Linked DNA regions of Pontibacter akesuensis. The protein of the gene in region 1 interacts with the protein of each later gene in a pairwise test. Links are inferred from orthologs where the notes say so. Each region holds a gene or a part of one and is shown on either strand. Other genes may lie near its edges.

Region 1 (5,496 bases):
CGTTCAAGCAAGACTATTACTTTATGATGGGTGATAACCGCCACAATTCATTAGACTCGCGCTACTGGGGCTTTGTACCGGAAGATCATATAGTTGGTAAGGCCGTGATGATCTGGATGTCTACTAACCCGGAAGGCGGACTGTTTGACAAAATCCGCTGGAGCCGTCTCTTCAACACTATTAAGTAGTAGGCATACTTTCATTAAGCAGCAAAGCCAGGCATGTTATGCCTGGCTTTGCTGCTTAATGAAAGTGGCTAAGGCCAGTATGGTAGAAAAAAAATAGTGGTACTTATACTTGTTAAAGCAGCTGCTGCACGTTTTCAGGAGGTCGGCCCAGTACGGCTTTGTCTCCTTTCACCACTATCGGCCGCTCGATGAGTACCGGGTGAGCGACCATTGCAGCTATCAGCTCATGGTCCGTTAGTTGCCTGCCTTTGTAGTTCTCCTTAAAAATAGCTTCGCCCTGGCGTATGAGCTGTCCGGGTTTCATGTCTAGCTTTTGCAAAAGTCGGTTGATCTCCTCTGCCGTAGGTGGGTTTTTCAGGTAATCCACCACCTCCACGTCTTGCCCTGCCTGTTGAATGAGTTCCAGTGTCTGGCGGCTCTTGCTGCATCGGGCATTATGGTATATTTTGAGCATCTTAATATGATCTGATGAAACGAAAGATAAGCTGTAGAAACGAAGATAACACCTGCAGCGGGCCTAACACAAGAATCTTTACAAGGCGTAAACAAAAATTTTCATAATTTTAGCCACTTAAACCTCCACCAACCTCTATGGAAAAACACACCTTTACCCAAAGCGCCTGCCTTTTGCTCGCGCTGTTGCTTTTCTCCTGCCTCAGTTATGCAGGTATGCCCAAAACCAAGTATAAAAGTGGCGCAGCATTGGTAAAAGCCATGCACAAACACTGGCAAGGCAAATGGTATCCTAATTTTAAATTTGAGCAACGTGCCATATTTTATGACAAAGGCACCGTTACAAAAGAGGAAGTTTGGCAGGAGATTTACAGCCAACCAAGCCGGCTGCACATCCGCTTTGATGGGTTTGAGAGTGGCAAAGGCGTCATTTTTGCCCAAGACTCGGTGTATAGCTTTACTGATAATAACCTGACTGCCTCCAAAGCACAGATTCACCCGCTCGTGTTGCTATCCTTTGATGTGTACTTCTACAAGCCTGAGGTTACGGTGGCAAAACTGCAGCAACTTAACTTCGACCTAAACAAAACAACAACAGCCGACTGGAAGGGCCGCAAAGCTATTGTGGTGGGCACTACCAACGCCGCAGACAGCAGCAGCAGTCAATTTTGGGTTGATGCGGAGCGACTGTACGTGCTGCGTATTGTGACCAATAACGGCGGCATAACGCGCGATGTGGAAATGAACAACTACAAACTCCTGGAAAACAACTGGGTAGCCACTGAAATAGTGTTCAAGACGAATGGCGAAACTACTATGCGCGAAGAATACTACAACATAAGCTTCCCGGACACGGCAGATAATGCCTGGTTCGAACCCACTAACTTCAAAAACACGCGTTGGTAGAATCCCGGAGCGGGTGCTGAAGTATGGCAACCGGTTCTTTTCACCTCATTACAATAGGCCCCTAAAAGCAAAAAACTGCACTCTATCAGAATGCAGCTTTATTAATCTGGAATTAAAAACTAATCAAAACATTTTATATATAACAACCTTAGCAGGTATATAAGAGCAAAGTAAGTTATTGCCGCTTCATCTCATTATCCAAATGGTGCCGAGCAGAAGTATTGGCAACTTAAATTATCGAAGAAGCGAGAAACAACAATTGCTTGTTTCAGCTGTGCTACCTCCTTAACTTCTGCTAAGTAACACAAGCGTCCGCCGCGCACAAAAGTAATTTTCAATAGTCCTACAATTTCTAATCAAGGTATACCCACAAGTATACCATTGATTTACAGACATATATGCAAAAAATTATTACAACGTCAAACAATTCTTCTGATGCTGTATTTCAGTTAATAAAGTCTTTGACCCGTTCAGAAAAACGGCATTTCCGGCTCTTTGCCACTCGCCAGAGCTCTAACGGTGACATTAAGTTTCTACAGCTTTTTGATGCCTTTGATGGAATGTCAGCTTATGACGAGGAGCGCGTGCTCAGGCAGGTGCCCAGTATAAAGAAGCTGCAGTTCGCCAACCTGAAGGCAAACTTGTACAAGCAGTTGCTAGCTAGTATGCGCCTTTTCCATGCCCAGCAGAACACCGACATTCAGCTGCATGAGCAACTCGACTATGCCCGCGTACTCTATAACAAGGGGCTTTACCAGCAAAGCCTGAAAATGCTGGAAAAGGTGAAGGCCGCAGCGCAGCAGGCTTCTTACCCGCACATACAGCTTGCGGCCATTGATTTCGAGAAGCACATCGAGTCGCAGTACATTACCCGAAGCCTGGAAGGGCGTGCTGAGGAGCTGTCGGAAGAGGCCACCAATAACATCGCACACCTTTCCCGCCTGCACAAGGCCTCCAGCCTGGCGCTACGCTTGTACGGACTCTACATTAAAATGGGCCATGTGCGCAGCCCTGAGGAGTGTGCTTCTATCACTGACTTTTTCCGGCAGCAACTCCCCCTCCTCGACCTGAGACAGGCGAGCTTCTCGGAAAAGCTTGCCTTCTACCAGGCCCACGTGTGGTACAACTACATTATGCAGGATTTTAAAGCCTGTTACCGCTATGCGCAGAAATGGGTAGACCTGTTTGAGGCCGAGCCGCACATGAAGGAGCAGCAGCCAATGCTTTATATCAAAGGGCTGCACAACCTGCTGTTGGCGCTCTTCAGCCTCTCCTACTATACTAAGTTTATGGAGGCGCTGCAGCAGCTGGAGGACTTTGCCGCAGACAACAACAGGCGGAGCAGCCCTAACATCGAAATGCTGCTGTTCCTCTACATTTACACCAATAGGATTAACGCCTATTATATGGAAGGGCGCTTTACGGAAGGCTTGAAAATTGTGCCGGACATACGGCGCAACCTGCGCGTGTTTCAGCAACAGCTCGACCCGCACCGGCAGCTCATCTTTTACTATAAAATTGCCGGTTTATACTTCGGCAGCGGCGACTACAACAGCACGATACTATACTTGGAGAAGATCATCCATTTTAAAGATGTGAACCTGCGCGAGGATATACAGTGTTTTGCCCGCATTCTAAACCTTATTGCGCACTATGAGGCGGGCAAAGACGAGCTGCTGGAGTACCAGGTAAAATCCGTTTTTCACTTTCTGGGCAAGATGAACGACCAGCAGCCGATGCAGGTCGCTATCTTCGAGTTTCTGCGCGAGTTGCCAGACACCAGCCCGTTTGAATTGAAGAGTGCCTTTATTAAGCTGAAGGAAAAACTGCTGTTGATTTCGGAGAACCCCATGTATCGTAGGCCATTCCTCTACCTGGACATCATCTCCTGGCTCGATAGCAAGATTAAGAACATACCAGTGCAACAGGTAATGCAGCAGAAGTTTAAAACCTTAAAATAACACCTGAAGTTATAAGCATCCGATTACCACTCAATCGGTTCCTTGCCATGCTCCTGCAAGTACTTGTTGGCTTTGCTGAAATGCTTTGTACCAAAAAATCCGCGATCGGCGGCAAAGGGTGATGGGTGCGCTGCTATTAACACCAGGTGCTTGCGCTCATCAATAAAAGCACCTTTTTTCTGGGCATAGGCACCCCAAAGCATAAACACCACATGCTCCTTTAACTCGTTTACCTGCTGCACCACGGCGTCCGTAAACTCCTCCCAGCCTTTCTTCTGATGGGAGCCTGCGTTGCCTGCACGAACCGTAAGGGTGGCATTCAGCAGCAGTACCCCCTGCTGTGCCCACCGCTCCAGGTTGCCGGTGGCGGGCATGTCTTTGCCGAGGTCGCTTTTAATCTCTTTGAAAATGTTGAGCAGCGAAGGCGGTGTCCGTACCTTGTCGCTCACCGAAAAGGCCAGCCCATTGGCCTGATTAGGCCCGTGATAAGGGTCCTGCCCCAGAATCACCACCTTCACCTCATCAAACGGACACATCTGGAAGGCGTTAAAAATCTGATTGCCTGCCGGATAAACCTTTTGCGTGGTGTATTCGTCTTTTACAAAAGAAACCAGCTCCTTGAAGTATGGCTTTTCAAATTCATCTTGTAACACATTTTGCCAGCTTTCTTCTATCTTTACATTCATGCGTAGGTTAGGCTTGTTGGGTTAGATTTCAGAAACCGCTTGCGAGCACAATTTGTTGCACAGACAGGGTTTCTACAGTATACAAAAATTTTGTAACATGGATACAAAAACAACTGAAGGTGTTAAAGTAACAGTCACAACCAATTACTTGCCGGACTACTCCAGCCCGGTGCAGCAGCACTTTGTTTTTGCCTATAAGATCAGGATTGAGAATAACAGCGAGTTTACCGTGAAGCTCCTGCGCCGCCACTGGTACATCCACGATTCCACGGGCGCCATGCGCGAGGTGGAAGGCGAAGGCGTGGTAGGCCAGCAGCCTACCCTGGAGCCCGGCGAGAGCCACGAGTACGTTTCGGGCTGCAACCTGAAAACCGGTATCGGTAAAATGCGCGGCACCTATAAAATGGAGCGCATGGTAGATGGCCGTAAATTCGACGTAACCATCCCGGAATTCACACTAGTGGTGCCTTACAAGCTGAACTAAGTTATCAATGCATTTCCATGGCTGTTTTAGAAAGTTTGAACCGCTAAGCAGCACTATTTAATTCTCCTGAAGCTCAATTTATTCTTCCATTGTTTCCCCTGCGCCAAGCTGTAGATTACCTCTTGTATCGGATGCGTGCCTTTAAGCTGCATGGAGTTCACTCTCCTTTTGTTTTTGACCTGTTCCACAACGTGCTGCACCATACCGGCCACTTCCCCGCTTATAACCATGTGGAAGCGCTGCGCGATGCACTGCTGCAGGACGAGCGCGAGCTGCAGGTAACGGACTTCGGCGCCGGCTCCAAAATAAGCAAACATAAAACGCGTAAGGTAAAGGATATAGCCCGCACCTCTGCCAAGCCAGCCAAGTATGGCCAGCTGCTTTTCCGGTTGGTAAACCACTTTCAGCCGCAAATCATTTTTGAGTTAGGAACTTCCCTTGGCCTGACCACCAGTTACCTGGCCGAAGCACGCAAAAAAGGGCATATTTACTCGTTCGAAGGCTGCCCCAACATTACCCGTGCTGCGCAAAAAAATTTCCAGCAACTCGGCCTGCAGAACATTCAGGTGATAGAGGGCAATCTGGATGAGACGCTGCAACAACAATTAAAGCAGGTGACGCAGCTGGATTTTGCGTTTCTGGATGGAAACCACCGCTACGAGCCGACCATAAGTTACTTCGAGAGTTGCCTGACCAAGAGCCATGAGCAAACGGTTTTGGTACTGGATGATATTTACTGGTCTGCAGAGATGAAGCAGGCCTGGCAGGAAATTAAACGTCACCCGCAAGTACAGCAAACGATTGATTTGTATTTCGTA
Region 2 (4,213 bases), 2.3 Mb from region 1 along the record:
GTGCGTTGGTGCTAGGCACGGCTTTTCCATACTTGCTGCGCGGCTTGGGAGCGGCGCTTCCTTGGCAAACTACTTTGCTGGCAGTAAGTATACTGGCCGCTGTGGGCGGCGTGCTGATGTACCTGCTCGTGCCAGACGGCCCTTACTTGTCAAAAGGCGCTAAGTTTGAGGTGGGCAACATGCTACGGGTTTTCAAGGCGCGGGAGTTTCGAGCGGCGGCTTTCGGGTACTTCGGGCACATGTGGGAACTCTATACGTTTTGGGCTTTTGTGCCGGTTATACTTGCCTTCGCTTTCCCGGGCTGGCAACCGAGCCGGTTAGCCCTTATGACCTTTTCAGTCATCGCCGCTGGGGCAGTTGGCTGTATCGGCGGCGGATATCTTTCGCAGCGCTGGGGCAGCGGCTGGGTAGCGTTTGCGCAGTTGCTGCTTTCAGGGGTGTGCTGCGTGCTTAGCGTTTGGGTGTTTCAGGCACCTTCGCTGCTCCTGCCCTTCCTGGTATTTTGGGGTGTGGTGGTGGCCGGCGATTCGCCACAGTTCTCCGCGCTTACGGCACGCATGGCTCCTCCGGAGTTAGTGGGCACGGCCCTCACGGTTGTCACCTCCATTGGTTTTGCCATCACCATCATAAGCATTCAGCTAACAGGCTTCCTGGCTACGGTGCTCCCGCTGCCGTGGCTTTTTGTTCCGATTGCCGTAGGCCCGCTGCTGGGTTTGCTTACCGTGCGGCCGCTTACCGCCAAATGAAAAACGGCAGCCTGCCAAAGCAGACTGCCGCTATAAATCGAAACCACTGATTTATACTTCAAATCAGTAAATAAGTTATTTTTTCACTTCCAGTTCCAACACGGTACCATCCGCGCCACGCAGGTTGAGTTCGTCGTCATCCAGCTTCTGCACTTCAAAGTTCTGTGTCACGTCCTGGCCCTCAAACTGCAGCGTCAGGCGTTTTGCTGCCTGGTCAAACTGCCAGGTACCGGTTTGCAGCGAACCGCCGCCACCCATGGCAAAGCGGCCATCGGCATAGAACTGCATGGTTTGCGCTTTCTCTTCCTTGCTCAGGTCCTGCTCATCGCCTGCAGCATTTAGCTCTTCATTAGCTACCCAGGTTTTATTGTCCGGGCCTGATAAGAGGGTCTCTGCCCCTACTTCCTCCTTATCACCACCGCAGCTTAGCAGCAGCACGCTTAGCAACAGGGAATACAGCATGTTTGATGTCTTTATACTTTTCATAGTTTGTTTCTTTCAGATGAATGCAAATTTCCCGCCGCCATACTTCGGCTGCGTCTGTCCCTTTACGGCAGGGCATACTTTCCTGTTGCCGCAAGGGCAGTATAACTAACTGCCTCTTGCGGCGTATCTTATACTGTGCGGCAACATGGACGTGCCGCGGCTATGAAAACCTTAAGACTTAAAAAGAATTAGTATGGGACTGTTAGATTTTTTCAATAAGAAGGGCAAGGAAGAGAAAGCATCAAAACCAACAAGCAATGTACAATCCTCCAAGCGCGTAGAAACTCCAAAGGGCACGCAGCCCATCAGCAAGGGCGGCGATATGGTAACCAAGTCCCCCGGCCATCCGGAGCAGGGTTTTTACAGCGAAAGCGATAAGCAGCAGACAACCACTGCCGGCCCGAACCAGGATATTTACACTGTGCAGAGTGGCGACTCCCTTTCAAAAATTGCGAAGAAGCACTACGGCGACGCCAATACGTGGAAAAGGATTTATGAGGCGAACAAAGACAAGATAGGCGACAACCCCGACCTGATTCGCCCCGGCCAGCGTCTGGTTATTCCCCGCGACTAAAGATACTGTTTGTGTTTAAAGCAGAACGGCCAGCCTCAAAAGGGCTGGCCGTTTCTTTGTGTCTGGCGCTTTCTTAAATCTGGATTAAGTTATACACACCTAGCTTCTCCTAGGAGCGGAATTTACCCCTCCCCAGCCCTCCCCTAAAAACAGGGGAGGGAGTGAGGCTTTTGGTCTGATATCTTAACGGAATTATCAGCAACCGTAAAACATCCCCCTACCCCTTCAAAGGGGGACTTGGACAAAGGTATATGGCAACTGCTTTTGCCATCTGAACTGATTTTAGTCTTTGGGTGGGGGTAGGGGCCCTCGAAAAAGAGCGCCTTGTAATTGATGCGGTGCCAGCAGCTTCAATTGCACAGCGCAATGCCCGAGGACGAGGCCCCGCTCCTGTAGGGCCCCTGCCCCAGCCGTGAGCGCTCCAAAGCCAGAAGTGAAACAGTAGGTATTTGGGAACTAGAGGATGAACAGAGGCTAGAAAGGATAGCTTGGCTGAAGTTGCGGAAACAGCGGCTAGAATGAATAGCGAAATCAATGAATAAACGCGACAGCTTTCCGAAGCCCCTCTTCCTAGTGCTCTCCCCGAGGGGCGTGGGAACTAGAATGCTTATGACAGTATGAAACGTGAGACTAACAACTACAATCTTGTTCTGCTACACGGAAGATACAAGCGTGCGCTTGCACTAGAGACGCCTCCAAGTATGACTGGCATGAAAAAAGCCTGCCAGAAGTGCGTCTGGCAGGCTTTGAATCAATAAGTATACTTTCAATACTGCTTAGAAACGCTCGTCGGCAGAGAAGTAGAAGTCGCCTTCAATCTGTGCGTTCTCATCAGAGTCTGAGCCGTGAACAGCGTTTGCCTCGATAGACTTCGCGTACTTCTTACGGATGGTGCCTTCCTCAGCCTGGGCCGGGTTCGTCGCGCCGATTAGCTTGCGGAAATCCTCCACGGCGTTGTCCTTCTCCAGGATCATAGCCACGATAGGGCCAGAAGACATATATTTTACCAGGTCGCCGTAAAACGGACGCTCCTTGTGCACTTCATAAAACTTTCCGGCACGCTCCTCTGTCAGCTTTGTCTTTTTCATCGCTACCACGCGGAAGCCGCCTTCTTCGATCATCTTAGTTATGCCGCCAATGTGGTTATCTGCAACCGCATCAGGTTTAATCATAGTGAATGTGATGTTTCCGGCCATGTTTCTTTTTACCTTTAGTGTTTATACTTCTTATTTAAGTTGGCAAAAGTAGCGCATTTCGGGGAATATTAGCAGACTTTTAGGTTATAGTTTAGTTAAGTGCCACATTTGTATTGTAGGCGGCACGGCGGCAGCAAAATAGGGCTATTGTTGCTTTACACGTATTTTATTCAGAAATTCGCGCCTTATATCCTTATTAATCAGAGGATTTATCTACTCAGTATGCATAATATTAATGCTCTAAAAGAGCTTTTAAGTGAGCCTAAAGAGGTGATGATCACCACGCATCATAAACCGGATGCCGATGCACTGGGCTCGTCGCTTGGCCTGGCGGGCTACCTGAAAAAGAAAGGCCACCACGTTACGGTAATCACCCCGTCTGATTATCCCTCTTTTCTGAACTGGATGCAGGGCAACGACGATGTGATGGTATACTCAGAGAAAAACGACGCCCTGGTGCAGCGGATCATCAACGAGGCCCAGGTTATCTTTTGCCTTGATTTCAACAATCTCTCGCGCATCAACGAGATGGGCGAGTATATCCGGCAGGCACCAGGCACTAAGGTGCTGATAGACCACCACCTGCAGCCCGAAGACTTTGCCGACCTGGACTTTGCCAACACCGACGCGGCTGCCACGGCAGAGATCGTGTATGACCTGATTAAGGCAATGGGCGACGGCGACATGATTGACGCGGGTATCGGCGAGAGCCTTTACGCCGGCATTATGACGGACACTGGATCGTTCCGCCACCCAAGCACTTCTAAGAACGTGCACCTTATCATTGCCGACCTGCTGAACATCGGGGTGAGAACTTCAGACATTCACCGCCTTATTTACGACAGCTCTTCTGAACTGCGCCTGCGCTTTTTGGGTTATGCCTTGAAGGATAAACTGGTGGTGCTGCGCGAGTATAACACCGCCTACATCTCCATAACAGCCGACGAGCTGAAAAAGTACGACTCCAAAACAGGCGATACGGAAGGACTGGTGAACTATGCGCTGTCAATCGAGGGCATTGTTTTTGCCGCCCTTATCATCGACCGCAGGGAAGCCGTGAAAATGTCGTTTCGCTCGGTTGGTGCTTTCTCGGCAAACGAGTTTGCACGGGAGCATTTTAACGGCGGCGGCCACAAGAACGCAGCAGGCGGCATGTCGCTGGACTCGCTGGAAGCCACGGTAGCGAAATTCGAAAGCTTGCTGCCCGCTTA

Evidence for each region. The genes of interacting proteins can lie anywhere in the genome.
Region 2: the proteins of ung (region 1) and A0W33_RS10185 interact in binary tests that used the Escherichia coli proteins (3 or more experiments, as listed by UniProt). The link is inferred for Pontibacter akesuensis from one-to-one orthologs.

What each region holds. Positions count from the first base shown.
Region 1 is NZ_CP014766.1:4,665,660-4,671,155, forward strand. Bases 2,364-5,275 are described here. They hold ung (uracil-DNA glycosylase), read right to left. Parts: upstream 4,195-5,275; coding sequence 3,532-4,194; downstream 2,364-3,531. Other genes in these bases: A0W33_RS19785 (hypothetical protein), read left to right, coding at 2,364-3,508; apaG (Co2+/Mg2+ efflux protein ApaG), read left to right, coding at 4,292-4,678; A0W33_RS19800 (O-methyltransferase), read left to right, coding at 4,810-5,275. Outside these bases: lepB (signal peptidase I), read left to right, coding at 1-188; arsC (arsenate reductase (glutaredoxin)), read right to left, coding at 301-648; A0W33_RS19780 (LolA-like protein), read left to right, coding at 780-1,547; more of A0W33_RS19785, read left to right, coding at 2,009-2,363; more of A0W33_RS19800, read left to right, coding at 5,276-5,496. UniProt on the Escherichia coli protein: Excises uracil residues from the DNA which can arise as a result of misincorporation of dUMP residues by DNA polymerase or due to deamination of cytosine.
Region 2 is NZ_CP014766.1:2,395,359-2,399,571, reverse strand. What follows is about bases 1,293-4,213. They hold A0W33_RS10185 (nucleoside-diphosphate kinase), read right to left. Parts: upstream 3,003-4,213; coding sequence 2,583-3,002; downstream 1,293-2,582. Other genes in these bases: A0W33_RS10180 (DHH family phosphoesterase), read left to right, coding at 3,225-4,213; A0W33_RS10190 (LysM peptidoglycan-binding domain-containing protein), read left to right, coding at 1,426-1,806. In the rest of the region: A0W33_RS10200 (MFS transporter), read left to right, coding at 1-746; A0W33_RS10195 (hypothetical protein), read right to left, coding at 822-1,232. UniProt on the Escherichia coli protein: Major role in the synthesis of nucleoside triphosphates other than ATP. The ATP gamma phosphate is transferred to the NDP beta phosphate via a ping-pong mechanism, using a phosphorylated active-site intermediate.